Stieleria varia: one gene and its partner. The protein of the gene in region 2 interacts with the protein of the main gene of each other region in a pairwise test. Links are inferred from orthologs where the notes say so. Each region holds a gene or a part of one and is shown on either strand. Other genes may lie near its edges.

Region 1 (15,431 bases), 450 kb from region 2 along the record:
TCAAGCGGATGCGTCGACGACGCGGCGGTACGGTGGCACCGGATTGGGGTTGGCCATTTCATCGCAATTGGCTGAGCTGATGGGTGGAAAGATCACTGTCAGTAGCGAAGTTGGAGAAGGTTCCACGTTCACCTTCAACGCGACGTTTGGTGTCGAAGACGATCAACCAGACTATCAAAGCGATCAACTCGCAAAACTGCGTGGTCTGCGGGTACTGATCGTCGATGACCATTCGACCAACCTCAACATTCTGTCAGAGATACTTTCCAGTTGGCAGATGTGTCCGATGTCTGCGGACAACGCTGCCGACGCCTCAGCGATCTTGCGCCGGGTGGAGGCGGATGCGAAACCGATCAGATGCATCTTGCTCGATCACGCTCTGCCGGAAACGGATGGGATTGCGTTTTCGCGCGAGGTGCGTAGACATTTTGCCCGGCAACAGTGTGCGATCATTCTGCTCACGTCGGCATCCCACCCCATCGACTCCAATCGCATCAGCGAACTTGGAGTTTCGGGATGTCTGATCAAGCCGGTGAAGCAATCCGATTTGTTTCAAGCCCTTGTGAACGAGATGGGGGATCAGAAAGCCATTGATTCCCCCGGCGTTGGCACGACGTCAAGCGATCAGCCTCGCCGAATCCTGCTGGCCGAAGACAATGTCGTCAATCAGCGAGTAGCGATCGGGATGCTAGAAAGACTGGGACACGAAGTGGTCGTTGCCGCGGATGGGGAGGCAGCTGTCGATGCGGTTTCACGGGAGCCGTTCGATCTCGTGTTGATGGACGTCCAGATGCCAAAGATGGATGGCCTGGAGGCGACACGTCGAATCCGTGAAAGTGAGTCAAGCGGAGAGAAACGTATCCCAATCATTGCGATGACCGCCAACGCAATGCAAGGCGATCGAGAACGCTGCCTAGCAGCGGGAATGGACCAGTACATCTCCAAGCCGTTTACGATGGAGGCGTTGAGGGCAGTGATTCAGACGACCCGGGCCGTTGTTCTGTTACCTACGCATTCGGCTGGTGGCCAGGAGCAGCTGACCTTGGCCGTCGATGAAGCTCCTCATGAGCCTGCCGACCAGCGGAGCTTTGACTTTGAATATACGTTGGACCTCTTGGGAGGCGACAAGGTCAGCCTCCGCGAACTTGTCGAAACCATGCTCGACGAAGGTCCCGCGTGTGTGGAATCCGCGCAAAAGGCCTTTGGTTCAAGTGACTGGGCAACCTTGGGCCGGGCAGCCCATTCGATCAAATCATCGGCGCGTTATTTTGGAGCAAACCAGCTTGTGGAGATATCTGGTTCGCTTGAGCTTTCGGTCAGGGAGAAAAACACGGGATCGGTAGGCCCAATGCTGGAAACGCTGGCACGAGAAATGGATCGCTTGGTGAGTGCGTTGCAAGATTGGCTGAAAGCGGATCGTCAGGAGGGGTGAGTCCTCGGTCGGGTAGGGGTGCGAGGAATAGACCTAGGGGACGAATGGGACCCATGAGACGAGAGATGAAGGAAAAAAGGCTTTGCAGCTCAGCCGAGGTGTCCATTCGCCCAAAGGACGCGCGATCGTGCTGGTATTGTTGACTGTCAGAATGCTTCACAGCGCTGCCCTGCGGGGGACACGCTGAGTGCGGACACGAAAAAAGCCGCTGAAGAGTTGTTTTGCAGATTGCAAAACGATCCTTCATCGGCCTTGAATGCTGAACGAAGCTACCCCGCTAGGACTCGAACCTAGAATGACTGAACCAAAATCAGTAGTGTTGCCAATTACACCACGGGGTATTGGGTGCTCGTGTGGCGGAATTGTAGCATGCCATGCCGAGTCGCCAAATAGGACTCGGCAAAATCCGTTTTGGTTCACGACGAATTCCTGACAGATTTTTCGACTCAGAGATCCGAACCAGTGATTCCAGCGGGCTACGCGGTCAATTTTGCGATGAATTCGCCTTCGTTCACCGTCGGGCGCTCCAGTCGGCCTTGATGGTTGTAGGACAATTTCAACCGGTCCAAGCCCATCAGGTGCAGGATACTGGCGTGGATATCATGCACGTGTGCTCGATCGCTGACGGCGTACAAGCCCAACTCGTCGGTTTCGCCGATCGTCTGCCCGCCGCGGACGCCTCCGCCCGCCATCCACATGGTGAAACCGGTCGGATTGTGGTCCCGTCCGTCGCCTTTTTCGCTCATCGGCGTCCGTCCGAACTCACCCCCCCAAACCACCAATGTCTGGTCCAGCAACCCCCGTTGGGCCAGGTCCGTCAGCAGGCCGGCGATCGGCAAATCCACGCTGCCACAGTGCTTGGTGTGGTTGTTTTCGATTCCCGAATGCGCGTCCCAGCCGCTACCGGTGCCACTGTAAAGTTGGATAAATCGTACGCCGCGCTCGACCATCCGCCGAGCCATCAAGCAAATCCGCCCGTAGTTTTCAGTGCGTTTATCGTTCAGCCCGTACAGCTCTTTCGTGGCCGCGGTTTCCTGATTCAAATCGACCGCTTCCGGCGCCGCGCTCTGCATCCGGTAACCGAGTTCGTAGGCCCGGATGCGGGCGTCGAGCTCCGAAACATTCGGCAGGCGTGACGCGTGAGCCGAATTGATTTGGTTGATCAAATCGAGCTTACGCCGCTGAACCACATCGGTCACGCCTTTGGGTGGACTGAGGTTGGCGATCGGACTGGCGGCCAGCGGGTCGGTGATCGGGGTTCCTTGGTAGGTCGCTGGCAAGAACCCGGGTCCCCAACTACGTACGCCGTTGGTGACCCCCTTCTTTTCGTCCGTCATGACAACAAAAGCCGGTAGGTCTTCGTTTTCACTGCCCAGCCCGTACGTCACCCAGGCCCCCAACGAAGGCCGGCCGCCGAGAATGGTCGACGTGTTCATCAGGTTGCAGCCGCCCGAGTGATTGATGCCTTCGCCATAGCAGGATCGAATTACGGCCAGCTTGTCTGCGTGAGCGGCGACGTTGGGGAACCAGTCACTGATCTCCAAACCGCTCTCGCCGTATCGTGCCCATTTTCGCTTGGTCGCCAGAATTGGAGAGCCTTTCTCGCCCATCGCCGTCAGCGGTTCTTTGAAACTCGACGGGATCGGTTGGCCGGCCAGCTCATTGATCAACGGCTTGCGGTCAAACGTGTCCATTTGACTCGGGCCGCCTTCCATGAACAAAAAGATCACACTTTTGGCGGTCGCGGCATGATGGGTGATGTACTGTGGGATCTCTCCCGCGTTGGCCATCATTCCGGTCAGAGCCAACGCACCGAAGCCGGCGCCGGCGTTTGCGAGAAACTGTCTGCGGTTGGCGGGGATGACTTGGTGGGGAACGCCCAGTTGTCGGCAAAGGTCAGACTGATGCATGGGATTGGACAACGTTTGGGTGGATCAGTGAACGGTGTGACGTGAAACCTGACTCGGTGGACTTTCTTTGGCAACAATCACTCGATGAACAAAAACGCGTTGCTGTTGAGCAAGATGTGACAGATGTCGGTGTCGCTTTGGTCGGCAAGCAATTCAACCACGTGATCTGCCGCTGGACGACCGGTGATGACTCGATGGGCGTAGCGTATGAAAGCTTCGTTGCCGTCTCCCAAATGAGTGACGTCACGTCGCACACGTTCAGCGAACTTTTGAGATACGCTCAACAAACGAGGGCTATTGATCATCATCAAGGACTGCGGCGCGGTGACGGTGACGTCGCGTTTCGCCGTACCGACAACGCCGGGCGGGCAGTCGAGCAGGCTGAGCATCTCATCAGATGAATTTCTCATCCGACGCAGATAAATCGACCGACGTGGCGGGGCTCCCGAAACACTGGGGCCTCCGTAGGTACTGTCCATCGTGTCCATGGCGACCAACAGCGAATCGCGATATTGCTCTGCGTCGAGTCGGCGGACGTGATGATGCCACAGCATTCGGTTCCCCGAGTCTACTCGCATGGCATCGGTTTCGTTGGGATGAATCGACGACTGTTGGTATGCCGCCGACATCACGATCATTCGCTGGATGGATTGCAGGTCCCAACCGGACTGCATCAATCGCTGGGCCAGCGCGTCCAACAGATCTGGATGCGAGGGCGGTTCGCCCAGTCGGCCAAAATCATTGGGGCTGGAGACCAATCCGGTGCCGAAATGGTATTGCCAAAGCCGATTGACGATGACGCGAGCTGTGATCGGGTTATCGTTGGACGTGATCCACTGAGCCAACGCGGTCCGTCGGCCGGTGGATTGCGGCGCATCGATGGGTGGCTGGGGCGTGAGTTCGCGATCAGGAAAAATGGTCGGGGCGGCCGGCTCAAAAGCGACCCCGGAGGTTCGTCCGGGCAACCTTGTAGGACGAACGGGTCCGTCAAAATCACGAATGGTCATGTACTGAACGGTCGCGTAGGGGTTCGCTCCCAAACGGTCCAACTCGCTGAGCAATTCCTTGCGGCGAGCGGCCTTTTCCTTGCCGATCTTGGACTCGACCTTGGACTGGGTCGCACCTTCTTCGAAAAATTGGCGTCCGACGAGGTAAGCGATCTGATGTTCGTAGCTGGTACGCTGCTCGACCGGTTTGCGGAACATCGCTTGCACGTGCAAGGGGAAGCGGTCGACGACGCCGTCACCCAGTTTCTTGATCGCGTCTCCTTCGATCTCAGCTAGCTGCTGCATGAGCCGATCGATTTCGGCTTGCTCTGCCGGCGACGGCATGCGATCGGGCAGTCGTTCATCGACGAAGACCACTGGTTCAAAGACGCTGCGCAAGTTGTAGTAATCCGACCTTGGAATCGGGTCAAACTTGTGATCATGACACTTGGCACAGGCCAACCCGGTCGCCAAGAACACGTCGGCGGTGACGTCGGTCAGTTCATCAACGATGTCCTGCCACTGGCCTTCCGCGTTACGCTGGTTGTATTCATAGATACCGTGACGATAGAAGCCGACGGCTGCTTTGGAGTCTGGATCGTGTGGCGCGATCTCATCACCCGCCAACTGCAGGGCAACAAACTGATCGTACGGCATGCCAGAGTTGAACGCGTCGACGACCCACTGGCGATACCGCCACGCGGCGGGCCGGTAAGCGTCTTGTCGCCAGCCGTCCGAGTCGGCATAGCGGACGACGTCCAGCCACAGTCGCCCCATCCGCTCCCCATACTGCGGGTCCGCAAAGAGGCGGTCGACCAAACGTTGATAGGCATCGGGAGAATTGTCGGCGAGGAAGCGGTCGATTTGATCCGGTGTCGGGGGTACGCCGAGGAGATCGAAACTGAGACGACGGATCAAGTTCGTTCGATCAGCGACCGGGGCGCGATGCAAGTCATGCTCGGCCAGTTTGTCGTCGATGTAAGCATCGATCAGTGACGGCGAATGAACGCGGGCGATGTTCTGCGGTGCGGCCGGATCGATCGGCTGAGCAGCCCACCACGATTTGACGTCGGCATCGTTTGCATCGGTCTCTGACTGCTCACCAAATTCGGGCCACACCGCACCGCGACGAATCCACTGGTCGATCAACTCTTTTTCTTTGACCGACAACGGGGCGTCCGGCGGCATTTCCAAACCGTCGTAGTTGATGGCGGAAACCAGCAGGCTCTCCGCGGGCGAGCCGGCGACCACGATCGGTCCGCTGTCGCCACCTTTTCTCAGCAAGTCCGACGAATCCAAACGCAAGCCGCCTTCTTCGTTCTCGCCAGCGTGGCACTCATAACACTTGGCGACAAACAGGGGCCGAATGTGCTGCTCAAACAATTTCATATCGTCCGCAGTCGCATTCGATTTGATGGCAGACGCAGCGGTCGGTGAATTCTCAGGCGTTGTTTTCTCAGGCTCTGCGGCATCAACGACGTCAACGAGAAAAACAAACGCGATGGGCAACAAAAGTTTTCCGGTGGCGACGAGGAAATCCTTCGTCGCGTTTCTCTTCGTTGGCTCGCACTGAATAATGCACGTTGTGTTCATGGCACGGTGAGACGTTTGAGCGGCGAGGCGGGGCGTTGGCAAAATCACTTGCGTGGATTTTGGCAACGATGATGCGAGACGGTAACGTTTATGTGTGCAGCTCGGTGACTCTAAGAGCCGGAAGCGAGTTGCACCGCAGTTTTTTTGGCGTGTATGTTTGGTGGCGGGAGACCAGCGGCCCTAATCATTCTACCTGAAATCGTTGCTCCATGGAAAACGAGAAAGCGCGCCGATTCCGCGGCTGTCGCTATCTAGCGGCTCTCGATAACCGCTAGAATCAGTTGCACGGACTGCGAAAGCGTAAAAAAGAGGGATTGGGGCGGTGGGGAAAGTTTGTTGGACGCGGGTGCCGGGGGTCGGTGGCTGCGATCGAGTGGGAAAAAGGTGGAGTTCGATGGCAAAGAATGTGCTGGGTGGCGATTTGGAGACCTGCGGTACCGACCCGATGACGGGTTTTTACCGCGATGGATGCTGCAATACCGGAGGCAGTGACGCCGGATTGCACGTGATTTGCTCGATCATGACGGCGGAGTTTCTGAAATTCAGTAAGGCTCGGGGCAACGATTTGACAACACCCAACCCCGCCTACCGCTTTCCCGGGTTGCAACCGGGCGACCGTTGGTGCTTGTGCGCCGCTCGCTGGAAAGAGGCTTACGACGCAGGAATGGCCCCAGGAGTCGTGCTGGAAGCGACTCACGTGTCGGCGTTGGAGTTTGCGACCCTGGAAGAGCTGCAGGAGCATTCCGTTCACTGAATTCCGCCCATTGGGGCTCTCTGGGGGCGGTTGCTGCTTGGTGATTGAGTGAGACGTCGGTGCTAGCCCGGAATGATCACACGCCTCAATACAGGTTTCGCAACAGGTTTGCACGAAAAGGCTTGCGCGGATTGGCACGAAATCAGCCTGCGCATATCAGCCGCCACGCGATAGCGTCCGGTTCTTACGCCTATATTCGGGAACCCTCGGGAACCGGACGCTATCGCGTGGCGGCTCATGAGTAATCCGAGCTAACTCGGACTGGCACGCTTGCTTCTATTGACGCTTGGATTCGCGGATTCCTATACTCCCCGACTTCACATTTCTCGACTCTTGTTCGCCCGATTGCCGGGCCAAACGCATGAACGATCGCCAACACGAACTGGAAAAGAACCTGCTTGCTGAAAAGCTGGCGCACATGAATACAGCGATCGAACCGTATTCCAAGGTCATTGCAGTGGTCGTTGGGCTGGTGATCGTCGGCGGAATCGTGCTGGGGCTGAGAAACATGAGTGCTTCGGAAAACCGGAGCGATTCGACATTTCAATTGCTGATGAACCAGCCCGATGTGGCTGAAAAATTCCCCGATACGACAGCGGCCGCGTGGGCCAAGCTCAATCAGGGCAACGAGTACCTGGCGCAAGGCCTGCAGGCGATGTACTCCGATCGCGACGAAGCAGTCGCGTTGCTCGATCAAGCCAAGACGGCCTTCAAGGGCGCTATGACCAGCAAGCCCGACCAAACGCTGCTCGTCTCACGCTCCCACCTCGGGCTCGCCATGGTCGCGGAGTCACTCGGGGAGTTCGATGAAGCGATCGCACAGTACAAAGAGGTCATCGCGACGAAAGAGTCCAAGGTGATGGTGGCCAACGCAGAAAAACGGATCGCCGCATTAGAAAACCCGAGCACCAAAGAATTCTTGGCGTGGTTCTCTGAACAAGATTTCTCGCCAGCAGACCCCGACCTGCCACCGTCGCTGCCCGACGCCAGTGGGTTGCCGCCGATGCCCGACATGGGTTTTCCGCCGCTGAGCTTGAGCAGTGGCAGCGACACAGACGCCGAACCTGCGAAAATCGAAGGCGGTTTGGAGTTGCCTGCCGACATGCCAGATTCCACGAAGACCGAAACGGAAACGCCAGAAGCCGATTCGGCTAAGACAGAGAAGACCGAGCCACCTGCTAAAGAAGCGGTAGAAACTGAGGCGGCTGAAGAAGAGCCTGTTGGAGCGGAAGCTGCAACTGAGACTGACTCGACTGAGACTGACTCGACCGAAAATGCTGACGATGCGTCGTCCGCAGATTCGGCGAAGTAGGAAGCGGAGCATCGATCAATGTAGTGGACGAGGTCACGAGTCACACACAGTACGGGACTCGTGGCCTCGTCCACTGCAAGTTGCTCGGGACTCGTGGCCTCGTCCACTGCAAGTTGCTCGGGACTCGTGGCCTCGTCCACTACGGGTTGCGATATCTAGACTTTTGCCGTTCCATCACCCACCGTTTCTCCGGCTAGATTCCTTGACCTCTCATCAGCAGCCATCGGACTCCGGCCGTCCCGGGGACGATCCGTCTGCCGCCCCTGATGTGTTTTCGTCCGATGAGGATGCCGAAGTCTTGGCGTCCGAGGACGTGTTTCGTGATTTTGTGGTCACGCAGGCCGGTGACGGGCAACGTATCGATCTGTTCTTGACCCAAGCCTGTGACGGGTACAGCCGAACGCAGATTCGCGCGGCGGTGCAGAACGACGGGGCCACGATCGATGGACGAATCGTCCGCCCCAGTTTTCGCTTGCGAGCCGGCCAGCAGTTGCGGTTCCGCGTCCCGGACGAGATGACCGACGACGTCGTTCCGGAAAACATCGCACTGGACATCCTGTACGAAGACGACGGACTGGTCGTGGTCAACAAGCCCGCCGGAATGGTCGTCCACCCGGCGAGAGGAAATTGGACGGGGACACTGACCAGCGCCCTGGCACATCGCTTTCAGTCGCTTTCGGACATCGGCGGGCCGACGCGGCCGGGGATCGTACACCGACTGGATCGTGACACGAGCGGGGTCATCGTGGTCGCCAAGACCAATGCCACACACATCCACCTCGCCGATCAGTTCCATGATCGTCATGTCGAGAAAGAATACTTTGCGATCACCATGGGGCCGATCGATCGAGATCGGGACGTGATCGACATGCCGATCGGTCGACATCCGTACCAACGGGACAAGATGGCGATCCGCGAAGGACACGAAACGAGCAAGCCGGCGTCCACGTTTTATGAAGTCATCCGGCGTTGCGGTCGTTTCACCCAAGTCCGCGTGCGACCCAAGACCGGCCGCACACACCAGATCCGCGTCCACTTGTCACACATCGGCACCCCGATCCTCTGCGATCGACTCTACGCCGGTCACAGCGTCGTGCCACGCTGGATGCTGCTGGGAGAATCGCAATCGGCGGCGAAGTCCGACATCGTGCTGTCGCGTCAAGCTTTGCATGCCCGCCGATTGACCTTCAGCCACCCGCAGACCGGCAAAGAAATGACCTTTGAAGCTCCGATCCCGGAAGACCTGCAACGGGCCATCGACGTGATCGAAGGCAATTAGTGTTCGTGTACTGTTCAATTGACTGACGGATGCGCGTCACCTCCACCAGCGCAGGAGACTGGTGCTTAGTGAACCGTGCCCTGTAAGCGGCCGGGCCTACCGCATTGCCCGGTGCCTTACTGCAAACGGCTCACCCTTGGGGTCCTGATTTCGATTAAATCAGCAGTCTCCGCAGCTGTGGGAGGTCGGATCGAGCGAAGCAAGATCCTGGCGGGGGCGTCTGCACAAGAAAACGTTTGAGCATGGCAAATCGTTTGGCGGGGCACGCTATCGACTTGGAAAGTCGAAAACGAACGCCACCAGACGGCCAAACACGCACCATACGCCCTCCAAAACCGTTTGACCCGTAGCCGAAGGCGTAGGCGGAAGCGGCGTCTGAGTTTGCGGTGCAATCCGTTTGGTTGCGACTATTGTCGTTCGACTTTCCAAGTCGAAAACGAACGCCACCAGACGGCCAAACATGCACCATACGCCCTCCAATACCGTTTGACCCGTAGCCGACGGCGTAGGCGGAAGCGGCGTCTGAGTTTGCGGTGCAATCCGTTTGGTTGCGGCGATGACGCCTGCGGCTAGTCGTTGAACGACGCGCACTGTCACCTCTCCCAGCAGGCTGCGACGGGAGAGGTGACATCGCAGGAACGGCCAGTGAGATATAAGATAGTTATCTCTACCGTTTCAATCGATCCGCTTGCGCGCGGCTCCCTCAAGACCAAGAGATCGTACCAAATTGGAATATCACGGTCGCCCGATCAAGCTCGGTCCCATCGGCGCAATCATTCTTGGTTGTCTTCTTGCGGCGCTGGGCTACCTTATCAAACACTTCCTCGGTGAATCAGGGGTGTACTCGGGCAGGGAAGCCGTCATCTGCACACGGGTCGGGATCGGCACCATGGTCGTCGGTGGACTGATCGTCGTGCTCAACATTCTTTGGCTGTTGACCGCCCTGTTCTTTGTCATTGTGAAACGATAGCGACACAAACATGCCAAACCACAGTGATCTCGCCAACGATCTTTCCGATCTCTTTGCTCAGAACGTTCACGTCAACGATCTGAAACAGCGGAGCGTCGATGATGTGTCGATTTTGATCATCAACGTCAGCTATTTGCAATCCGATTCATCGCCAATGAAAACGGTGCGGCAAACGATCGTGTTCCTTCACGATGATCAAATCAACTTGCCCCAGTTCGCGCTGTGGCCGCACTTCACTGGGATCACCGGCAAGATTTTTACGTCCCTGAGCAGAATGGTCGACTTGGACTTTGACGACTCGCCGGAGTTTTCCAGAGCGTATCACTTGTTCGCCTGGAACGAAGTTGCGGTTCGCAAGTTGTTCACGCACGGACTGCGGAACCGATTGTCAGCCGATTCGCGATGGAGCATGCGGGCAAAAGGAAACCGGATTGCGATCTTTTTCCAGAATGAATTGATCGAACCTGAGCAGATGGCGTCATTCGTCACCGATGCGACTCGAATACTGAAACTGGTTCTGGCAGGCGAAGCAGAACTGGATGAACACCCTGAGATTCGACGCGACTCGAATCTGCAGGATCTCGCCTCCACCGCGAGCAAGATGGGAGGAATCCAAGGGTACGCGATTCAGCAAACGATCAAGAAGTACGCCGTCACTGGCGACGAAATCGACGCCTTTTTGGAAACCTCGACGCCTCGCACAGAGATCCCCGTTGGACTTTGGCGGCAAGTTGCCGGTGACAACTTTGCGTTGATTCTCTTGGGAATCTTTTTCGTGATCTTGGCCATCATCGTACCGCTGGTCGTCGTCGCGTTTTCGGATGCACGCGATCGTTGGCTTGCCATTCCCTTTGCGGTGCTGTTTCCGCTGATCGGTGGATTGATTCTTTTCCTGACACTGAGACACAATCGCCGCAAGAACCGTCTCTTGCGAAACGGGACCTTGGTCTCCGGCACCATCACGGACGTCCGACGCACGAGCACGGAAGTCAACGGGGCCGCGCGATATCACGTTACAATGAAGTACGATTGGGTGGGAAAGGAGGTCTCGATTCGCGAGAATCTGTACTCTGGGATTGAGAAGGCGCAAACGATGCAAGAATCGGGCGATCCGATTCGATTGTTGGTCGACCCAGACGATCCAAAACAAGTGATCTGCATCGATCTCCTGCTGGTCACGTCACCCAATCCATTAGCGTAGCGGACGAGGTAACGAGTCCCAATCCAGATCACTCAACTGGGGCTCGTGACTGCCTACACTGCAGCACGCAGGCGGGAAGTGAGAGCACGATATGACAACGAAACCCTTGGATAAAACGTTGATCCAGAAATGCACACGTTGGTGTCTAGTTCCGAAATCGCCAACTGGCCTTGATTGGAAAAGACACAAATACCAGCACGAACCGCAAGCGAGTGAACAAAACGCCGTGAATCACTCGCTTGCGCTTCGTGCTGGCATTCAAACTCAAATCGCGGTTTTGGCACTTGCGGTGATCCTCTGCGCAACGCTGGCGGTCGCCGTGACGGCCGAGGACACGATCCAGAGTAATGCGGGAACCTGGCGAGCAGGGCAACTGCAACGGATCGATCAACAACTCCGGGAGTCTGCGTCGGAGGACGAGCGTTTGGAGCTCGCGGCAAGAAAAGCGTGGCTTCGCCGATGGAAACCTGGGCAGATGCCCACAGCACCGCAGCCGTCATCACTCCAGCCGCCACTGGTCGACGAACCGCAACTCACCACGCTAAGCAGACCAGAGGGAGTTGGTTCCAACGAGTGGATGGAGCTGGTTGCAAAGCAGACACGGTTGCTTGAATTGGACACGGACGAGGATCGTAAAGACAACCTGAAGCAGATCATCGAAGTGGCTACGGAGTTCGAATCGATGTTGACCAAAAAGCTCCCTGCCTCGTTGCAAGGGCTCGAAACAAAAACCGGTTGGACGCTTGCTTTTGCACGATACCGGCTGGGTCGAGCGTTGGCATATCGCGAGTTGCCGGTCGTCCGGGAAAAGTGGCCGATCACTGATACCAAGCGTTACGACGATCGCCTCCGTGATGCCTATCAGCGATTGGTTGATCAAGCCGAGCGGGGGCGTCCAGAGTTCATCCTCCTGGAAGACCGAATGCTGCGTCGGTCCGGCCAGAAAGGCCAAGCACTTGAGTTGCTGGAGGCGAATCGAAATGCGATTGAGCCACGGTGGTACTTAAAAAAACGCCGCGACCTGCTGCAAGAACTCGGCTGGACTCCTGCCTACGAAGAAGCCGCCCAGTTGTACGCGGAGTCCGGCTTGAGCGAGGAATCTCCACAGTTTGACCCGTAGCCGAAGGCGTAGGAGGCACCACCAGCCGTATTACTCCGCAAAGTCCAACGCCGCTTCTCACCTGCGCCTTCGGCTACGGGTCAAACGTAGGAAACGTTGCTCGACTAGTGCATCGTCCAGTCTTAGAACGTGGGTTCGGTAGATGAGCCGTTTTGGCGTTAGCCACGGTTTTCGTGACACAACCGTGGCTAACGCCAAAACGGCTGACCCCAAAATCAAGACCGGACGATGCACTAGATGGATGGAACGCAACGGCGCGAAAAGCCCCGGCCGCTCACGAGAGCGTACCGATTAGAACGCATGGATTGACGTTGAATTTCAAGCAAAATACCAGCACGACGCGCAAGCGAGTGAATAGAAGCACAAAAAGACCATCGCAATCGCGGTGACACACTTCCTCAGTTTCGGCCGCGGCCTTCGTAAACGGCTTTCTCGGTGACGACTTTGTCCATGTAGATGTCGTGATCCTGCATCGGGATCTCGTCAAACATTTGGCACTCAAACGCCATCGCGATCAAGGGCGCATCCGGACGAGCGTTCTCCAGACACTTGTCATAGTAGCCTTTGCCGTGACCCGTGCGGCCGCCATGTGAGTCGAAACCTACGCCGGGCACAACGATCAAATCCAGCTCCGAAACCGGCACGTTCTTTTCCGCAACGCCGCGCAAGTCCTCACGGGGCTCCAGGATCGAGTACATCCCGGTCTCCAGCTCGTCCATCGACTCCAGGTGAAACAGCTCCAGCTCACCGTCGACGCAGTAGGGGATCACAATCTTCTTGTCGCTTGCAATGACCTCGGGCAAAACATGGCGTGTCCTGGCCTCTGCACGCACGTCGATGTACCACATCACACAATGGGCGGCTTGATACTCGGGCAACGCCATCAGGCGGTCTGTGATTGCCTTGCTCAATTCATCCTTGTTCTCCTGCGCCCGACGAGCAGCATGAGCGGTCGTTCGAATCTCGGTTTTACGCTGTGCTAACTGATCCGTCGTCATTGTTTTGTTCCGTGGTAGGAAGGCCAATCGGGCGTTGCTATCAAGCCACTCAATGTATCGGCGATCGAGCAAAACGCAACAACGCGGCGGGATCCTGTTTGCCCCGTAGCCGAAGGCGTAGGAGAGAAACGGCGCTGGACTCCGCAGTGCGATCCGGCTGGCGGTGCCACCTACGCCTTCGGCTGCGGGTCAAACGGGGAAATGTTGCACGAGTACCACCTATCGCCCACCTATCGGCCCGTCAATTCGCACCATTTTGCTGACGGCGTGTCCCAGTTGGCTGGTGATTGCGGGCGGTAGGTTTTGACGTCAAAGCTTTCTTGGACGAGCCGTCGTCCCGCGTCCACCGATTCGATTTCGCCGACACCAATCATTTGCATGATCACGTTTCCAATCGCCGTGGCTTCGACCGGACCAGCGATAACGGTTCGGTTACACGCGTCGGCGGTCATTTGGCACAACATCTCGTTGTTGGCACCTCCACCGACGACGTGAATGGTGTCGATGCGTCCCCCGACCAGCTTTTCCAGATCGGCCAAGCACACGCGGTAGCGGATCGCCAAACCCTCCAGCGACGCCCGGTACCACACGGCTTCGTCATCGACGGCTGCCTGACCGGTTCGCTCCGCAAATTCTTTCATCGCGTCCAGCATGTCGGTAGGCGCTGCAAACGCGGAGTCGTCTGGATCCAGCAAGATCCCGAACGGCTGTGCCGATTCCGCCATGGAAACCATCTCCGCCCAATCACGCTCGACTGCACGTCGCTGCATCGAGCGACGCAGTTGTTGGAACAACCACAGTCCGCCGATGTTCTGCAGCAAGCGGGTGCTGCCGTACACGCCACCTTCGTTGGTGAAATTCATTTCGGCGCACATCTCGTTGATCTTTGGCTCTGCCAATTCACAGCCCATCAGCGACCATGTGCCCGAACTGATGTAGCACCAATCGGGACGTTGCGGGGCAAATTCGCCAGCCGGAACTGCGACAACAGCCGACCCCGTGTCGTGTGTCGCGGGGACGTAAACGGGCACGTCTGCCAATCCGGTCTCGGCCACCACCGATGGCTGGATCATGCCGAGTTTGGTACCCGGCACGGTGACTTCGCAAAACAGTTTTTGCGGGATGTTGCAACGCTGCATCAAGCCGACCGACCACGTCTGATCGCGAGGATCCAGCATCTGCGTCGTGGACGCATTGGTCGCTTCTAAACTTTTCACGCCCGTCAGCAACCAGTGAAAGAAATCGCCCATCATCAAGAACGATTCGGCGATCTCCAGTGCAGGGTCACCGCACTCGACTGCGCTGCACAACTGAAACAGCGAGTTAATCTCCATGAACTGGAGTCCTGTCGCGGCAAAGATCTCATCACGCGGGCAGGTTTGAAAAACCCGTTCCATGATCCCGTTCTTGCGTTCGTCGCGGTAGTGTCGCACCGGACCGGCGAACTGGTCCTGACGATTGAGCAAAACATAGTCGACACCCCACGTATCGACGCCGACCGATGCGATGCCGGTGAACTGTTGCCCGGCCATTCGCAGCCCCGTCAGGATCTCACGCCACAACCCGTGGACGTCCCACTGGTAGGAGTCCTGGATGTGGACGGGCTCGTTCGCGAACCGATGCACCTCGGTCAGCTCCAGTTTTCCTGCAACGACCTGAGCACCGATCACGCGGCCGCTGGAGGCACCTAAGTCGACGGCCAAGTAGACATTGGTATCGGAGCCCGCTTTCGGGAGGACAGTTTCTTTCGAGGGGCCTGGGGAATCGGACGGCTGGGTCATGATGTGATGAGCGAATTGGGAGAAACGGCCGGAATTGCGAGCAGTGGAGGCAGAGTCTAGCCCGGATTATTCATCAGCCGCAACGCGATAGCGTC
Region 2 (15,408 bases):
TAGCAATAAGGACCCGATGGCGTCGCACGAATGCGTCGGATCAATTCCAAACCATCGACCTCGGGCATGATCCAATCCGTCAGCACCATCGAGATGGGTTCAGCTTGAAAGGCCGCCCAGGCCTGTTCTCCGTTGACGGCTTCGATCACGTCGTATCCCCAATTGCGAAGATGAGTGACCAAGAGACGCCGCATCAGGTCACTGTCTTCCGCAACGAGCACCTTCATCCCGTCGATGGCATTCTGCATAACATGATATCCCTGCGTCGTGACATCGGGCCAAACGAAGTGCCATTGGGGCGTGAATGATCATTTATACTCGATCAGCAGACCTAGATCTCCAGTCCCGAGTTTCCGTCCCATTTGACGAACCCTTCGATGGCTTCGTACTCCGCCAATCCGAGCTGATCGTAGCGTTGGGCGGTTTCGCGGTTTCGGGACTCGGCGCGTTGCCAGAATTCACGTAAATCGGTGCCGGGGAACAAGGCACGGTCCTTTTGTGACTCGTGCTTAAAGATCGCCACGCGTTTGCGGTCGACTTCGCGAGGGCTGAGCGGAACCGCCATTTCGATCTGCTCGATGGGCCATTCCTGCCACGCACCGCGATACAGCCAGACGATGCAATCTTGATACCAAGGGTCATCGGAGCACCGCACACAGGCTTGCAAGATGGCGCTCAAACACGTCCGGTGAGTGCCGTGCGGATCGGACAAATCGCCGGCAGCATAAATCTGATGCGGTTGAATCTCGCGTAACAAGTCGACCGTGATCTGGTAATCCTCTTCGCCCAACGGTTGTTTTTGAACACGACCGGTTTGATAGAACGGCAAGTTGAGGAAATGCAGTTTGTCGTCATCGACGCCACAGCATCTCGCCCCCTCGCGGGCTTCACCACGCCGGATCAGTGCTTTGATCCGCTGAACTTGATCGCTGTCGATTTGTCCCGAGCGTTTGTTTCGTAAGAACTCATCGACGTGTCTCTCAATGTCGTCCATGCCCGACGCTTGAATTCCAAATTCACGGCAAAAGTCCGCTGCAAACTCGGCAAACCGCATCGCGTCACTGTCAAAGACGGCGATGTTGCCCGATGTCTGGTAGGCGATATGAACCTGATGACCTTGATCCACCAATCGAATCAATGTGCCGCCCATCGAGATGACATCATCGTCCGGGTGCGGTGAAAAGACGACGACGCGTTTGGGAAAGATATCGTCACGGTGTCCTGGACGATCGCCCGCCTGTTTGATCCGATCCGGCTTGCCTCCGGGCCAACCCGTGATGGTGGCTTGCAAGTGACGAAACACGCTGAGATTGATTCCGTAGGAATCGCCATGACTTGCCAGTAAGTCCTGCAATCCGGCTTCGTTGTAATCCTGGTCGGTCAGTTTCAAGATTGCTTTGCCGTTGGCGGTGGCCAAACCGATCACGGCACGACGCGTCGTTTCGGCGTCCCACTCGGTTTCGCCCAACAGCCAAGGACTTTGGCGTCTGGTCAACAGGCTCGCTGCGGCTTCGTCCAACCACACCGTCGCGCCGACATGCCCCTGCAAGAACGACGCGGGGACTCCAGCCATCGATGGATCCTCCACCGTGCGAACGATGATCGGTGCCTTGCCCTCACCGAACGCCAACAAAAAGATGCGCCGAGCATCCAGGATGGTGCCAACACCCATCGTGATCGCATGTCGTGGTACGTTTTCGGCGCCAAAGAAATCACTGGCGGCGTCCATCCGCGTGAAGCGATCAAGTGTGATCATCCGCGTGCGACTGTTACGGTCGGAACCCGGTTCGTTACAGGCAATGTGACCGGTCTTGCTGACGCCCAGGAGCTGAATGTCGATGCCACCGGCGTCGACGATTCGCTGTTCATAGTCGATACAAAACTGCTTGACGTCCTCTCTGGCAATGGAACCGTCAGGGACATGAACATTGGCGGGAGCAATATCGACCAGATCGGTCAGGCTGTCACGCAGGATCCTGGCGTAGCTTTGTAGCTCCTGCGGGTTCATCGGATAGAACTCGTCCAATGCGAACACGGTCACGCCGGCAAAGGACAGGGATTCCTCTCGGTGCATCCGAACGAGTTCCTGATAGACACCGATCGGCGACGAGCCGGTGGCTAGTCCCAAGACGCAGGGTTTGTTTTCGGAGGCGCGGGCTCGGATCAATTGCGCGATCTCGGCTGCGACGGCAGCACTGGCATCGGAGGCGCGGGCAAAGATCTTGACGGGGATACGTTCGACCGAATTTGGATCCATCACAAACTGTTCCTGTGAATCAACGTGCCGAGCGGGAAGAACGGTGGCGAGCAATCATGCCGGCGCCGCACACGCCAGCGTCGTTACCCAGCGACGCGAACTGAATGTCCATGTTACCACCGACCTGAACCAACGTCGTTCGTTTGACACTTTCACGCACCGCGTCCAAGAACATGCGTCCTGTCGCCGTTGCTTCGCCGCCAAAGGTCATCGCGCCACCCAGAATCACGACTTCTGGATTGCAAACTTGCCCCAGCATACCAATCGCTTTGCCGACATGACACGCCGTCTCCATCATCACATCGACGCAAACTTGGCATCCTTTCTCGGCATGCGTGGCGATGTCCCGTGTGGTCACGTCCGGTGAGAGTAGCTCTGGGGAGATTGACTCCACCGGCAAGGCACGTAGGCGGCGTTGCAGGTTGGACAGAACCGCTGGTGCACCCGCGTAAGATTCCAAATGCCCGCGACTGCCACAGGTGCAAGGGATCGCGGTGTCGGAAAAATCGATCGTGATGTGACCCAGCTCGCCGGCACAACCGTGATCGCCGCCATGGGGGCGTCCCGATAGGACCAGACCGCCGCCGATGCCAGTTCCCAGGGTCAATAGCGCCAAGGAGCCATCGCCGAGAGACCGAATCACATGCTCGGCATAAGCCGCCGCATTGGCGTCATTGATCAGTTGTGTTGGCAGCTTGGTGATCGCAGCCAGATGCTTGATCAACGAAACCCCCAACCATCCCGGCAAGTTGACGACTTCACGTAGCACGCCGGCGCGTGTGTCCAAGACGCCTGGGACGGCAACCCCGACGCCACGTAGCATGTCGGCGGGCAACTCATGGTTGAGCAGCGTTTCGTTGGCGTATCGGATCGCGTATTCGAATACCGCGTCGGGGCAGCCGAGCGGTCGCGTCGGGGTCTGGTGTTTGAAATGAACGTTTCCACGATCATCGACCAAACCCAATTTGATGTCGGTACCGCCAACATCGATGCCAAGAAAGAAATCAGAGTTCATCAATGCGATTGGTCGTTGCGTCTGCTCCGCCAAAATGAAAAGTGCGGAGAGCTTGGGTGTGGGGGAATGGGACGAGGTCTCACCTGGGACGCTTGGACGTCGGCTCTAAGTCCGATTTGGGCTCCGCGACCGCGCCTTTATCGGCAAGTTCACCGGCCGAAAAATCAACGGTCGGCGGATCACCCGTAAGCGATTTTTGTCGTGTAAAGAATTCGCTGGTGTCCGACGAAATCGGACGTTGCCGGCGTATCGAGGAGGTGAGGACGGGGGAGTTTGAGTTTGTGGTTTGTGACGAAGTCAAATGTCCTGCCGGTTCCGGGGCGGTCGCATCGGTGGGGGAATGCAAGTGACCGGCCGTGGGCGAAGGCAAATCGTTGGACGCAAATGGATTGAAATCCTGATGCCACAAACCACGCACGGCGGCTTGGCACAAGGATACCATGGCGGCAAATCCCAGTCCCGCGATCAAATAGATCATTCGTTTGGGGCCGACCTTCTTTAGCTCCAGCGTGGCAGGCTGGGCAACCGAAACATCACTCAGCTTGAGTGCCGCCAGCGATTCGAGTTGTCGTGCGTTGGCCAATCTGCCAGCGGTTTCCAAATAAGTCGACTCGGCGACGCTGGCGTCCCAAGTCAACTGAACCAATTCGACGCCGATCTGGTTGAGCTGAGTCAGTTCTTTTTGCAAACGTTCGAATTGTCGCGTCAGTGCGTCACGCTTGGCCTGCAAACCGGCTTGTCTGGCAATCGCGGTGCGAAAGGCTAGGTCGAGGGACTGCAGCGTCGGGTTCAGGACTTCTCGCAACTGCGGTTCTTGCCCGATCTCGCTAGTTGCGGTTTCCTTGGCCGCGGCAAGTTGCGAATCAACCGCGACGCGTTTGGGGTGATCCGGTTTGTATTTCGACGCCAGCTCCTGAGCTTGCACCTCCAATTCGTACAAACGTTGACGCACCAAGTCGCCGCTTCGTTTGTACAGCCCGGTGATCTTCTCTGCTTCCACCGTCGCGGGCATGGAGCCGATTTCACTGGCCAGTTTGTCCAGTTCTGCGTCCACGGAGCTGAGTTCGCTCTCGACGTTGTTCATTTCCGACTGGACGCTACTGAGTTCACCACGCAACGCGCTCTTGGCGGAATCCAGCTCGATGATTCCGTTGTCCGATTTCAGCTTACGGACTTTCTCCTGCAAACGAGTCGCCACCTCATAAGCCTGTTTGGCTTCCGACTCAAAGAACTCTACTGTTCCGGCAGGTCCGTGAGCGGACTTGTGATAAGCGGGGTATTGCCGGACGAATGCGTCGACGATGTCGTGCGCCAAGAACGGAGAGTAACCGACCCATTCGACGGTGATCGTGTACGCGTTTTTCGCAGGATGGATATCCAGGTCGTTCTCAACCGCCACGCAGGCTTCCGCGACCTGCATCATGTCGCTCATCTGCGTCGCGGTGTAGCCGGCTTGCGGTTTCGGCGCGGACTTGGGAATCCATTGGCTGAGCCAAGCCTTCGTTTTCGCGATCGCACCGGCCGGTTCCAGAATGCGATCGGGACCAACGTCTTTCACGACGCGCTCGACCATTTCCTTGCTACGCAACAACTCGACAATCGAGTTCACTTGCGGGATCCGACTTTCTTGCAGCGATACCGTGGAACTCAAACCGGCAGTCGGGTCGATCGCCACTGAATCGGGGCCGAGCCGCACCAACAATTGTGCTTTGGAAACATAACGGTTGGGCAGCAACAAAACCGCAAAGAAAACAAGCACCGACAAAGCGATGAAAACTCGCACGGCGGCCCAGCGACGTTCCCAAGTCGCCCGAACAATATCGAACACGTTGAGTGTCGCGAATGCGTCGAGAGGAGAGGGGTTGGGCACAGCGGGGGTCAATGGTTGGAGGAATATTGGTGCAGCCCGCGTTTCTCCAGGCCGGATTGCATCAGAGCAGTTTACTGACGAAGGGCCGAGTTTTGTAGGTTTCCGGTAAGGTTTTCCCCCGAGTGCAGTGCCTTTGTTGCGTTTGTAGGGCCTGGATGGTCACTAGTGCATCGTCCAGTCTTAGAACGTGGGTTCGGTAGATGAGCCGTTTTGGCGTTAGCCACGGTTTTCGTGCCACAACCGTGGCTAACGCCAAAACGGCTCAGGGCCTATGACACCACCCAGCGTTTGGTAACACCACCATGCTAGGCGGGGACGCTCTCTATCGCGTGGCGGCTGATATGCGCAGACTGTTTTCGTGCCAATCCACGCAAGCCGTTTCGAAGCATCATTTGCTCGCGATCTGGCCGGATTCGACGAACGGGTTTTGACGGATCGCACCCAGCTTTTCCGGGCCCGACTGGCTCGTTTGACCGTAGCAGGTTCCGCAACTGCTGGTCGTTACGGTTCGTGGCGGCTGATAGAAATCAGTACGCAGACGACCGTTGTATCCACTCGGCGCGGAAACCATCGGTGGCGATGCAAAAGGGCTCATTCCGTACGGGCGAGCATAACGGGCGCCGTAATAGACCGGAGGGTTGAGCGCGAAATACGGAGGCGTCGGTGTGTTGTTGTTGAACTGCACACCGTAGGGCTGATAAAAGCCGAACGGAACGAACGGATAGCCACCGGGATGCTGGGCGGAGGCGGTGTCTGAAATACAAACGGCAGCAGCAAGTGCCACCACGGAAGCAACCAAAAGACGTTTCATGAAAGAACCTCGGGGGCACTGCGTGTTTGGGGGTGGTCACATTGCGTTTGGTCTAAGTCAAACGCGATGGCAAAATTCCCTCGTGTAAATCCCACGCTAGTCGCCGCCCGTAACGTTTCAACCTTATCAAATGCTGAAAACGGTTAAACGGGCGACGTTTTCAGGTCACGCCCCACGCAGAGGTCCATGCGATCGATTCAATCGCTACAAACCGGCCCGCGGTGAATCAAGTTGTGCGAGATGACAGAGAATCACGCCGCACGTTTTTAATTCACTATTTCTGTCCACCGCGTCTCACTTGGCACAAAGCGTCTGGTTTGTATTTGAGCGTATCGTGGTGTTCGTTTTCGACTCGGAAATGCGGATCACTCGTCACCGGCTCGCAAGAACGGGACCAGGACCGGCTGGTAATCACAGAATTCACTTTCATCAAAGTACAAAGCCAGCTCGCGTTGGGCGGCGTCTGGACCGTCACTGGCGTGAACCAAGTTCATTTGCCGGCTGCTGCTGAAATCGCCTCGGATCGTCCCCGCCGCTGCTTTCAATCCGCTGGTCGCTCCCAGCATGTCCCGGACGACCTGGATGACATCCAAACCGTCGATCGCCAGCGCCACAATGGGTGCCGAGGTGATAAAAGACTCCAGGCTCGGGTAAAATGGCTTTTCGACGTGCTCCGCGTAATGCTGTTTGGCAAGCTCTGGTGTGACCTGCAACATTTTCATCGCCACAATGTTTAATCCTTTGGCCTCAAACCGGGCGATCAATTCGCCGATCAAACGCCGTTGGACAGCATCAGGTTTCAACAAGACCAGCGTGCGTTGCATCGAATCCGACATCCTAAATATCTCCTGGGTTCTCAATTGGGGTTGGGGAGTAGAATTATCCGCACAAAACGGATCGGCGCACAGGCCTGTTGGCTCGGCGATCAGGACTGTGCTATTTTGCCGCGGAATTGGAGCGCCCTGATCACTCGCGATTGGGGCCGGTCTTGGCGTGAGACTAAATTCACGGCCCCTATTCACGGTCCATTGTTCAATTTTCCCTGCGCCGCACAGAGACGTCCCCGATGAACGCTGATAACACAACCGCTGAATCCACGCCCCAACCAGAACCGGTGGAGTCGAAGCCTGGGCAGAGCAAGAAAAAGCGAGTCCTGCTGATTCCCTACCCGAAGTTTGTATTCATGTACCCCACATTGATCATGGCCATCATCGGGGCAATCGTGCTTTATTTCGGCGGGTACCATTCGGTTGATCCATCGCAAACCACGCCCGTTGCAATCACGGGGCTGTTCTTGGCGATCCTGATGGCGAACATGTTCATCATCGTGTTCGACTTTCCGCGAGCCACTTCGCTGACACTGATCTTTGTCGTCAGCACCCTGGCGCTGGCCCTCTGGATGCTCGGTTTAACGCGTCCGGACATGCTGCCGTCGATCGAATCGATTATCCAACATGTCCGACCTGTCGCCAACGACACGTTCTTTATCTGTATCGCAACGGCCATGGGCCTGATGTACGCAGCCGTGTTCATCAGCGCTAAGTTCAACTATTGGGAACTTTCCAACAACGAACTGCTGCACCACCACGGAATGCTCAGTGACCTGAAACGCTATCCGGCACCCAATCTGCGAGTCGACAAAGAAATCAACGACGTGTTCGAGTTCATGCTGCTGGGGGCGGGGCGGTTGATTTTGCACCCCAGCACGGAAAAACGCTCCATCGTTCTGGACAATATCCTCTTCGTCGGTCGTCGCGAACGCGAATTGACTCACATGCTCGGTTCGATTCGCGTCAAGATCGGAGACGACTCAGATCGAAAGTGATCAAACGTCGATTCAAAGGACATTACGGACCACGCCGACGGCGATGCCAATGATCTTCGCCTCTTTAACATACAGAGGCTGCATCGCCTTGTTGGCCGGTTGTAGTCGTATCCGGTCTCCTTCCGGGAACCAAAACTTTAAGGTCGAATCGCCCGACGGCGTTTGAGCAACCACCATCTGACCCGGTTTCGCCGTGTCCTGCTTTTCAACGACCACAAAGTCTCCGTCTTTGATGTGGGCGTCGATCATCGAATCGCCGGAGACCTGTAAGATGAAGCGATCTGATTTGCAAAACATCTCGCTGAAATCCATTCTCGACGTCTGCTCGAACGCGAGCGACGTGGTTCCCGCGGCGACCTGACCGGCCATCGGCAAACTGTGTCCCGTCCGGTCGACACGCTCGGTCAACTCGATCGCTCGGGATTTGTTCGGACTGCGAACGATCAGCCCCTTCTTTTCCAACGCTCGCAGATGACACATCACTCCGTTGGGACTCTTGATCCCAAACTGTTCTCCAATTTCGCGGACGGTCGGACCATAGCCCCGGGTCAGAATCAATCCCCGAATCAGCTCGTACACCTCGCGCTGGCGTTCAGTGAGTTGCGGATTCGACATCATGCTGCCTTCTAGTAATAGATGAACTCTGTCGTCGCTGTGAGCACATAGTCTAACAGCTGGTAAACGCTTGTCCATGGCGGGGGGTGAAGTGACCGCCCTTCTTGACCTCCCGACCATGAGAGTGGGGAATCGGTTTTCTCCCAAAATGGGTGAAACCGACGCGTACACTCTGGACAACTGTTTATTCGCAAGCCCGTTACGCGAATAAAACTTTTTGTCGATTTGCATCCTTGGTCTCCTTCATTGAAGGAAGTTCGCGGGGCGATGCGACAACAAAGCCCTCATCAACGGCTCAAAAACCACAGATTCTGTTTTTGCGGTCCCCTGTCGAGCTCAGCCGAGACCTCGCGTCGGTTCTGCCTGGCGTCCTCGGTTCGTCTCTAAGTCATTGAACAGCATGGACTTGCGGTCGCTGGCAGGTCGTGGGTTGCGGCCGTTTACTTCGCTCGGTGAGAGCGGATCTGGAAATGAAAATACCGTGAATGATTGGAGAGCATTCTTGGTCAACAGGTTTTCCACCGCGGCACGACGGGGCATGTCAGAACTTTTTTAGTGCCGTTGGAATGGCCGATGGAGGCGATGTGACCGCTTTTTGTTACCTGAGCCGAACCACTGCAACCGCATTGTGGACAAGCTCAAGCAGATTCCACCGAACCGATTTGACTTGCGTGCTAGCAAACATAGAATCTGCCCACGATCGCAACGGAGGGCTTATTCGTCTCCGTCGCGGTTTGGATGATCGCGGGGAGGCATTAGTGTCGCCCAGCGGAGCTAGGTTGGCGAACGTGATGCCAACGCTTTGGCTGCCTCCACTTTTCGAGATCGTCTTTCCCCCAAACGCTTGCGGATTTCGTACCGATCGAAACGCATGATCTCATCGGTTTGCTCGTTGGAATGCTCCAACTGCAAACGCGTTGCGTCATCGTGCAGATCAACGATTCTTGCGGCGACCTTACGCACACACCGCGACATCCATGAAGGAGGATTGCGCTACCGGTATGGCTGCAACGCACGGCTGCAACGACGGCAAGGATGTCGTCGAACAATTCATGGAGGCGTTGAAGCAGCGTATCGGGGCAGACCGGTTCGACGTTTGGTTTCAAAACGTCGGGTTCGATTTTGCAGCGACGCAAGGCGGTATCGCCGAAGTGAACTTGATCGTTACGGTCAACGGTCAGTTCGCGCTCGATCGCATCTCCAAGAACTTTATGCCACAGTTGCGTGGTGCGGCCAGCCAAGCCGCTGGGATGACCGCTGGCGTTGTCTTGCAAGTCGCAACGGCTCGCCAAATCGAACTGCCGTTGGAAGATGCGGCGACTGAGCTGAATGGGCAAGAGGATGTTGGGTCATTACGGAGCGACTGCGAAACGGTTGCAAAGCTGGCACCCAGTGCCAACGGGAACAGTGCCAACGTTAGCAAACGTGAGAGCGCAGGTCACACGAACAACAGCTACAAGCGACAACAGCGTCGTGGCGTTGCGTCGCTCAAGTCCGTGTTGCTCGATGGTGTAAGCAATCGGCAACCAGAGCGCCCGGTGCGACGAGCCGTTGCGGCGCGAAGCACTGCTGATGGCGTGACGTTCGATCCCAACCAGCCCGCTTTGTTTCCAGAAATATCGGGCGTGACGAGTGGTTCGAGTCCGCTGTCCAATGGTGAGACGAAGCCTGCTCCCGTGGGCGACCCAAACGCTCAGGCACCCAGTGATTCCAACTCCGCGACATCGCCGACTTCACAGTCAAACTCGCAGCCGACCTCGCAGCCAACGACGCCACCACCGCGTTGGGAAACGTTCGTTCATGGCAAGTGCAACGAGCTGGCTTATACGGCTTGCCGAATGGTCTGCGAGTCACCATCGCTTGCCGCACCCTTGTTCTTGTGGGGACCTCCCGGAACCGGCAAATCACACTTGCTGCATTCGCTGGCCCATCAGTTGCGTCGCATCCATCGACTCCGCCGAGTGATCACGTTGTCCGCGGAAGCGTTCACGAACGACTTCATCGGATCGGTTCACAACAACGGATGCGGTTTGCCCGCGTTTCGCAGTCGCTACCGTGATGTTGACGCATTGTTGATCGACGACATCCAGTTCATGGGTGCCAAGAAAGCGACTTTGCGCGAGCTGCTGTACACCGTCGAGACGCTTGCCGAAGCGGGCCGGCCGATGATTTTTGCCGGCACCTACGCACCGGGCGACATGCCAGGACTCAGTGTCGAACTTGCCGGGCGAATGGCCGGTGGCTTGGTCTGTCAGATGCAGGGTTTGGATTTGCTGACGCGTCGAACGATGCTACAGAATCACGCGACACAGCACTGCCCGATTGCTTGGCCTACCGAAACGTTGGATCAAATTGCAATGTCCATCACCGGTGATGGGCGTGTCATCCACGGCATCGTCAATCTCATCTCGCTGTTGCAGCGGATGAACAACCGCATGCCGACGATGGACGAGATTCGCCAGTTCGGCGGGCATCTGATGCGGATGTCGGATCAGCCGGTCACGCTGTCGGCGATCGAGCGTGCGGTGGAGCGTGTGTTCCAGTTGCCGCCGGACTCGATGCAGACCGCCGCGCGAACAAAAACGGTGACCGAACCGCGAATGCTGGCTATGTACCTTTCCCGCGAAAAGACTTCCAGTGCCTTTGGCGAAATCGGACGTCACTACGGTGGGCGTAGTCACAGCACGGCGATTCTGGCGTCTTCTCGGGTCGGACAGTGGCTTGAGGACGGCAGATCCATCGGTAGAGGGGCCGCCGCAATCAGCGTCCAAGAGGCACTTCAGAAAGTCGAAACCCTGTTGCGATCCGGCTGAGCCGGATACAAAAGAGAACGGCGTCGTCGTCACGTCGTCCTAAACGCGAGCGTCGCACGTTTTTCGCCGTTTTGACGCAATTGCCGTCGCCGCCACCGATTCACCTCCATTTTCTCACCGTTTTCCAAGGACCGGAATCTTGATCGCAGACGACTCAGACCGCTACGACAACCGCCGCGGAAAAAAGAAACGCCCCGCCTCCGCCGCCGAGATTCTGTCTCGACAGCCTCCTTATGACTTAGAAGCAGAGATGGGGGTACTGGGTAGCATCTTGCTGTTGCCCGAAGTCTGTGACGACTTGGCGTCGCTCAAAGCGGATGACTTTTACGATGACGCAAACCGCATGATCTACGCTCAATTGCGAGACATGCATGACTCGGGTGAAAAGATCGACATCACTCTGCTCGTCTCGCGACTCAAAAAAGCAGACCATTATGAAAAGGCAGGTGGCGCGGCTTACCTCGCACGGCTTTCCAGCAGCGTCGCCAACGCCGCCCACGCGGTCTATTACGCCGGTATCGTCGGCGAAAAAGCCGTCTACAGAAATCTGATCACCGCCAGCACCGAGATCCTTCGCGACGCTTACGAACAGAATAGTGAAGCGCGTGAACTGTGCGCCCAAGCGGAACAGAAGGTGTTCTCGATCATGGACGGTCGCTCCACGCAATCGTTGCACACCATGAGCGATGTGCTGCACCAATCGATGGATCGAATGGAGGCCCGTCTGAGAGGCGAAGTCACAGATGGAACGGTCGAAACCGGTTTGGCAGATTTTGACACCATGACCGGCGGTCTGCACAACGGTGAGTTGATCATCTTGGCCGCGCGCCCGTCGATGGGCAAGACAGCCTTGGCGATGAACATCGGCGAACACGTGGCGATCGAAGTCCGTGAGCCGGTGTTGTTCGTGAGTTTGGAAATGTCCGGAATCGAACTTGCCGACCGGATGCTCTGCTCATTGGCACGTGTCAACGGTCACCGCATGCGAAACGGAACGATCAGCTCCGAAGACCAGACACGCTTGATCAGCAAAGCCAACGAGATCAGCCAAGCACCGCTGTACGTGGACGACTCTCCCAGTCGAACGGTCAGCGAAATCGCCGCGGCCGCCCGTCGTATCAAACGTCGCGAAGGCAACTTGGGGCTGATCGTGATCGACTACTTGCAACTGATCGAACCGGACAACTCACGCGATCCGCGACAAGAACAGGTGGCAAAGATCGCGCGACGTTTGAAAGGGATGGCGCGTGAACTGGAAACACCGATGCTCTGCCTGTCGCAATTGAATCGACAAGCAGAGGACAGCAAGGATCACCGTCCCAAACTCAGCCACTTGCGCGAATCAGGTGCAATCGAGCAAGATGCTGACGTGGTGATGTTTGTCCACCGCGAAGAGTACTACCACCGTGGCGAAGACCGTGCGCAGTACGCCGGCCAAGCGGAAATCATCATCGCGAAACAACGCAACGGTCCGGTCGGCGACGTACAACTGACCTGGGAAGCCGACTTCACCAAGTTCTCCAACCGGGCCCCCGAACGCCACAGCGAATTCGATGGCTACGCCGAATTCACCAGCCCCGGCGGTTTCTAGGGCAAAACATTGATCAACGCAGGTTTCCGGGCGTAGGGCTGGGCTGTTCAAAAATCGGGGTTGACATTGTTTTTTCAATCCATGTTTTTGTCCCATGCATCGCAATCAGAGTGAGCCTCAGACGCTAGCCGTGGGCCGGCACCACAATCCGCCTCAGGCCCACGGCTAGCACCTGAGGCTCACGGCTAGCGCCTCAGGCCCACGGCTAGCGCCTGAGGCTCACTGGGGGCCACCAGCTGCGCCGGGAGAGGTGACAGAAACTTGCGGAGCGCCACAGTGCCACATTCCCAACATTCTAGCTGTCCACGGATCACCCCGAATCAGAACCCACGCTGTAATCCGGCTGTGATGTCCAAATCGAGCGATGCAAACTCGCCTCGCTTGATTTTCTCTAGCGCGATCGCTCCCATCACCGCATTGTCGCTGCACAGGTCCATCGGTGCGATCACCAGTTGAAATCCGTCCGCATCCGCGGCCGTCTGTAACTGTTCTCGCAAGTACGGATTCGCCGCTACACCGCCACCGACAATCAATCGCGGAGTTTTGTAGGCCGCCACCGCTCGACGGCTTTTGGATACCAGCACGTCCACCACCGCGGCTTCAAAAGAGGCACATAGATCGGCCTTTTCTTGCTCCGTCAAACGGACCGCAGAAAAATCACTCTTACCCGGACCCACGATGCAATATCGAACGGCTGTCTTCAGGCCGCTGAAACTGAAGTTGTAGTGCTCGTCATGGATCATGGATCGCGGAAACGCATGGGCGCGACGGTCGCCAACGGCTGCGAGCTTTGACACTGCGGGACCACCGGGAAACCCAAGGTTCAGCATGGCCGCCACCTTGTCAAACGCTTCCCCCGCCGCATCGTCGATGGTGCCACCGAGATAGTCCAAATCCAACGCGGATTGACAGTGGTACAAGCTGGTATGGCCGCCGCTGACAACGAGGCCGATGCACGGATAGACCGTGCTGTCCGCTGCCAACTGGCATGCATAGAGGTGTGCATGCAGATGATTGATCGAAACGAGCGGAATGTCCCAAGCAACAGCAAGCGTTTTTGCGGCAACGACACCTACCAGCAACGAACCGGCTAAACCTGGTCGATCGGCGACTGCGATTGCCGTCAATGTATCCGGTCTCACGCCGGACTGACGCAGGGCAGTATCAATCACCGGCATGATTCGCTCCACGTGTGCTCGCGCCGCGACCTCGGGTACCACTCCCTGGAACTCCGCGTGCAATGCTTCCTGAGTCGCAATGCATTGCCCCAACACGGTGCCGTCGTCGGCGATCACTGCAGCAGCGGTTTCATCACATGTTGACTCGATGGTCAGAATGGTCACTTGGGCTCGTCCTCAGTCGCCGTATTCACCGCGAGCGGAAAACGCCATGGTTTGCCCGCTCGAAACTGTTCGAACGCTTCGCCGAGCCAAGATACAGCCGACACGCCCTGCTGCACACTCATCTGCTGCGATTGCTCCGCCGCCTTGATTGCTTCGGCAATCTCGCGATTCTCTGCATGAGCCAACGCCAAAGTCGCGAGCGCCAAAGGCGTGTTCTCGATCTGCTGTGCTTTTTCGGCCCAATGAAACGCTTTGGCTCCATTACGATCGCTGCTCACGGGTGACGCGGCCAAGTAAGCAGCGAGTGAAAGCATCGCGTCGAGCGATTCGGGATCCAGCTCAAGCGATTTTTCAAAGTCAGCGATAGCCAAAGTGTAGCGGCCTGCCCGACCATGCAACTTGCCTCGCAATACGTAGGTTCGAGCTCGTTGTCCGTCCCCCAGGATGGCGCCGTCGAAATCGACCAATGCCTCGTCGTCGCGTCCAAGTTGCGTCAACGCGTAGGCTCGAGCGTGTAGTAGCGATGCATCTTGAGGAGTCTCCTGCAGATTGTGGCTGTAGTCCACAATCGCATCTTCAAAGCGTCCGATGTTGAGGAAACTGTCCCCACGGTAATTTCGTGCGCTGCGATTGGCCTTTCCCAGACCGACCAAGACGCTGAACTCGTACGCCGCCTCTTGAAACTTGTCCTGACGAAACAGGGCCATCGCTAGGTTGTAAGTCGCATCGGCGTTGAGCGGGACAATCGACAACGCGACCTTTGCGTCAGACTCCGCGTCGGGGTAGCGATCGGAGTTCAATTTGACGAAGGATCGATTGACGTAGTGACGCCATTCATCTGGAGCCAATTCAATCGCCTTCGAATAAGCCTCGTCGGCCTCGACCATTTGGTCGGCGTCACTCAACATGTCCGCCAGCTCGCTCCAGCGAGTCGCATTGCGGGGATCAATCTCGGCGGCCTTTTTGAAATCACTTATCGCCAAGTCTGTGTTACCGATTTGCTTGTGGGTTGTTGCTCTCAAGAACCAAAACTCGGCCTCCCCATCGTCCAGCTCGATGGCACGATCCATATCGGTGATTGCTGCATCGAGCTGCCCCTGATCTCGTTTGACCCGACCGATGTTGGACCATGCCAACGCATCCTTGGGGTTCTCATCAGACAAAGCTTGAAAATCTGCCAGGGCTTCCGCGTACTGTTGATTCATGCGATAGGCGACACCACGGTTGTTTCGATAGGTGCGATTCTCTGGCACAATCCGAATAGCTTC

What was found.
Region 1: the proteins of ndk (region 2) and Pla52nx_RS14615 interact in binary tests that used the Escherichia coli proteins (3 or more experiments, as listed by UniProt). The link is inferred for Stieleria varia from one-to-one orthologs.

What each region holds. Positions count from the first base shown.
Region 1 is NZ_CP151726.1:4,334,872-4,350,302, reverse strand. Bases 11,756-14,629 are described here. They hold Pla52nx_RS14615 (5-formyltetrahydrofolate cyclo-ligase), read right to left. Parts: upstream 13,556-14,629; coding sequence 12,956-13,555; downstream 11,756-12,955. Other genes in these bases: Pla52nx_RS14610 (rhamnulokinase), read right to left, coding at 13,786-14,629; Pla52nx_RS14620 (hypothetical protein), read left to right, coding at 11,756-12,557. Outside these bases: Pla52nx_RS14665 (response regulator), read left to right, coding at 1-1,432; Pla52nx_RS14655 (DUF1501 domain-containing protein), read right to left, coding at 1,909-3,342; Pla52nx_RS14650 (PSD1 and planctomycete cytochrome C domain-containing protein), read right to left, coding at 3,420-5,921; Pla52nx_RS14645 (DUF2237 family protein), read left to right, coding at 6,316-6,675; Pla52nx_RS14640 (tetratricopeptide repeat protein), read left to right, coding at 7,037-7,987; Pla52nx_RS14635 (RluA family pseudouridine synthase), read left to right, coding at 8,301-9,266; Pla52nx_RS14630 (hypothetical protein), read left to right, coding at 9,994-10,236; Pla52nx_RS14625 (DUF3592 domain-containing protein), read left to right, coding at 10,247-11,437; more of Pla52nx_RS14620, read left to right, coding at 11,664-11,755; more of Pla52nx_RS14610, read right to left, coding at 14,630-15,336. UniProt on the Escherichia coli protein: Involved in the removal of 5-formyltetrahydrofolate.
Region 2 is NZ_CP151726.1:4,784,560-4,799,967, forward strand. Bases 5,049-7,899 are described here. They hold ndk (nucleoside-diphosphate kinase), read right to left. Parts: upstream 6,778-7,899; coding sequence 6,319-6,777; downstream 5,049-6,318. Other genes in these bases: Pla52nx_RS16145 (GumC family protein), read right to left, coding at 5,049-5,142; Pla52nx_RS16150 (hypothetical protein), read right to left, coding at 5,531-5,953; Pla52nx_RS16160 (hypothetical protein), read left to right, coding at 7,020-7,778; lexA (transcriptional repressor LexA), read right to left, coding at 7,791-7,899. Outside these bases: Pla52nx_RS16130 (sensor histidine kinase), read right to left, coding at 1-248; Pla52nx_RS16135 (6-phosphogluconolactonase), read right to left, coding at 332-2,257; Pla52nx_RS16140 (ROK family protein), read right to left, coding at 2,277-3,272; more of Pla52nx_RS16145, read right to left, coding at 3,352-5,048; more of lexA, read right to left, coding at 7,900-8,396; Pla52nx_RS16170 (hypothetical protein), read right to left, coding at 8,730-8,933; Pla52nx_RS16175 (hypothetical protein), read right to left, coding at 9,168-9,356; Pla52nx_RS16180 (DnaA ATPase domain-containing protein), read left to right, coding at 9,371-11,206; dnaB (replicative DNA helicase), read left to right, coding at 11,349-12,797; tRNA (adenosine(37)-N6)-threonylcarbamoyltransferase complex transferase subunit TsaD, read right to left, coding at 13,118-14,140; Pla52nx_RS16195 (tetratricopeptide repeat protein), read right to left, coding at 14,137-15,408. UniProt on the Escherichia coli protein: Major role in the synthesis of nucleoside triphosphates other than ATP. The ATP gamma phosphate is transferred to the NDP beta phosphate via a ping-pong mechanism, using a phosphorylated active-site intermediate.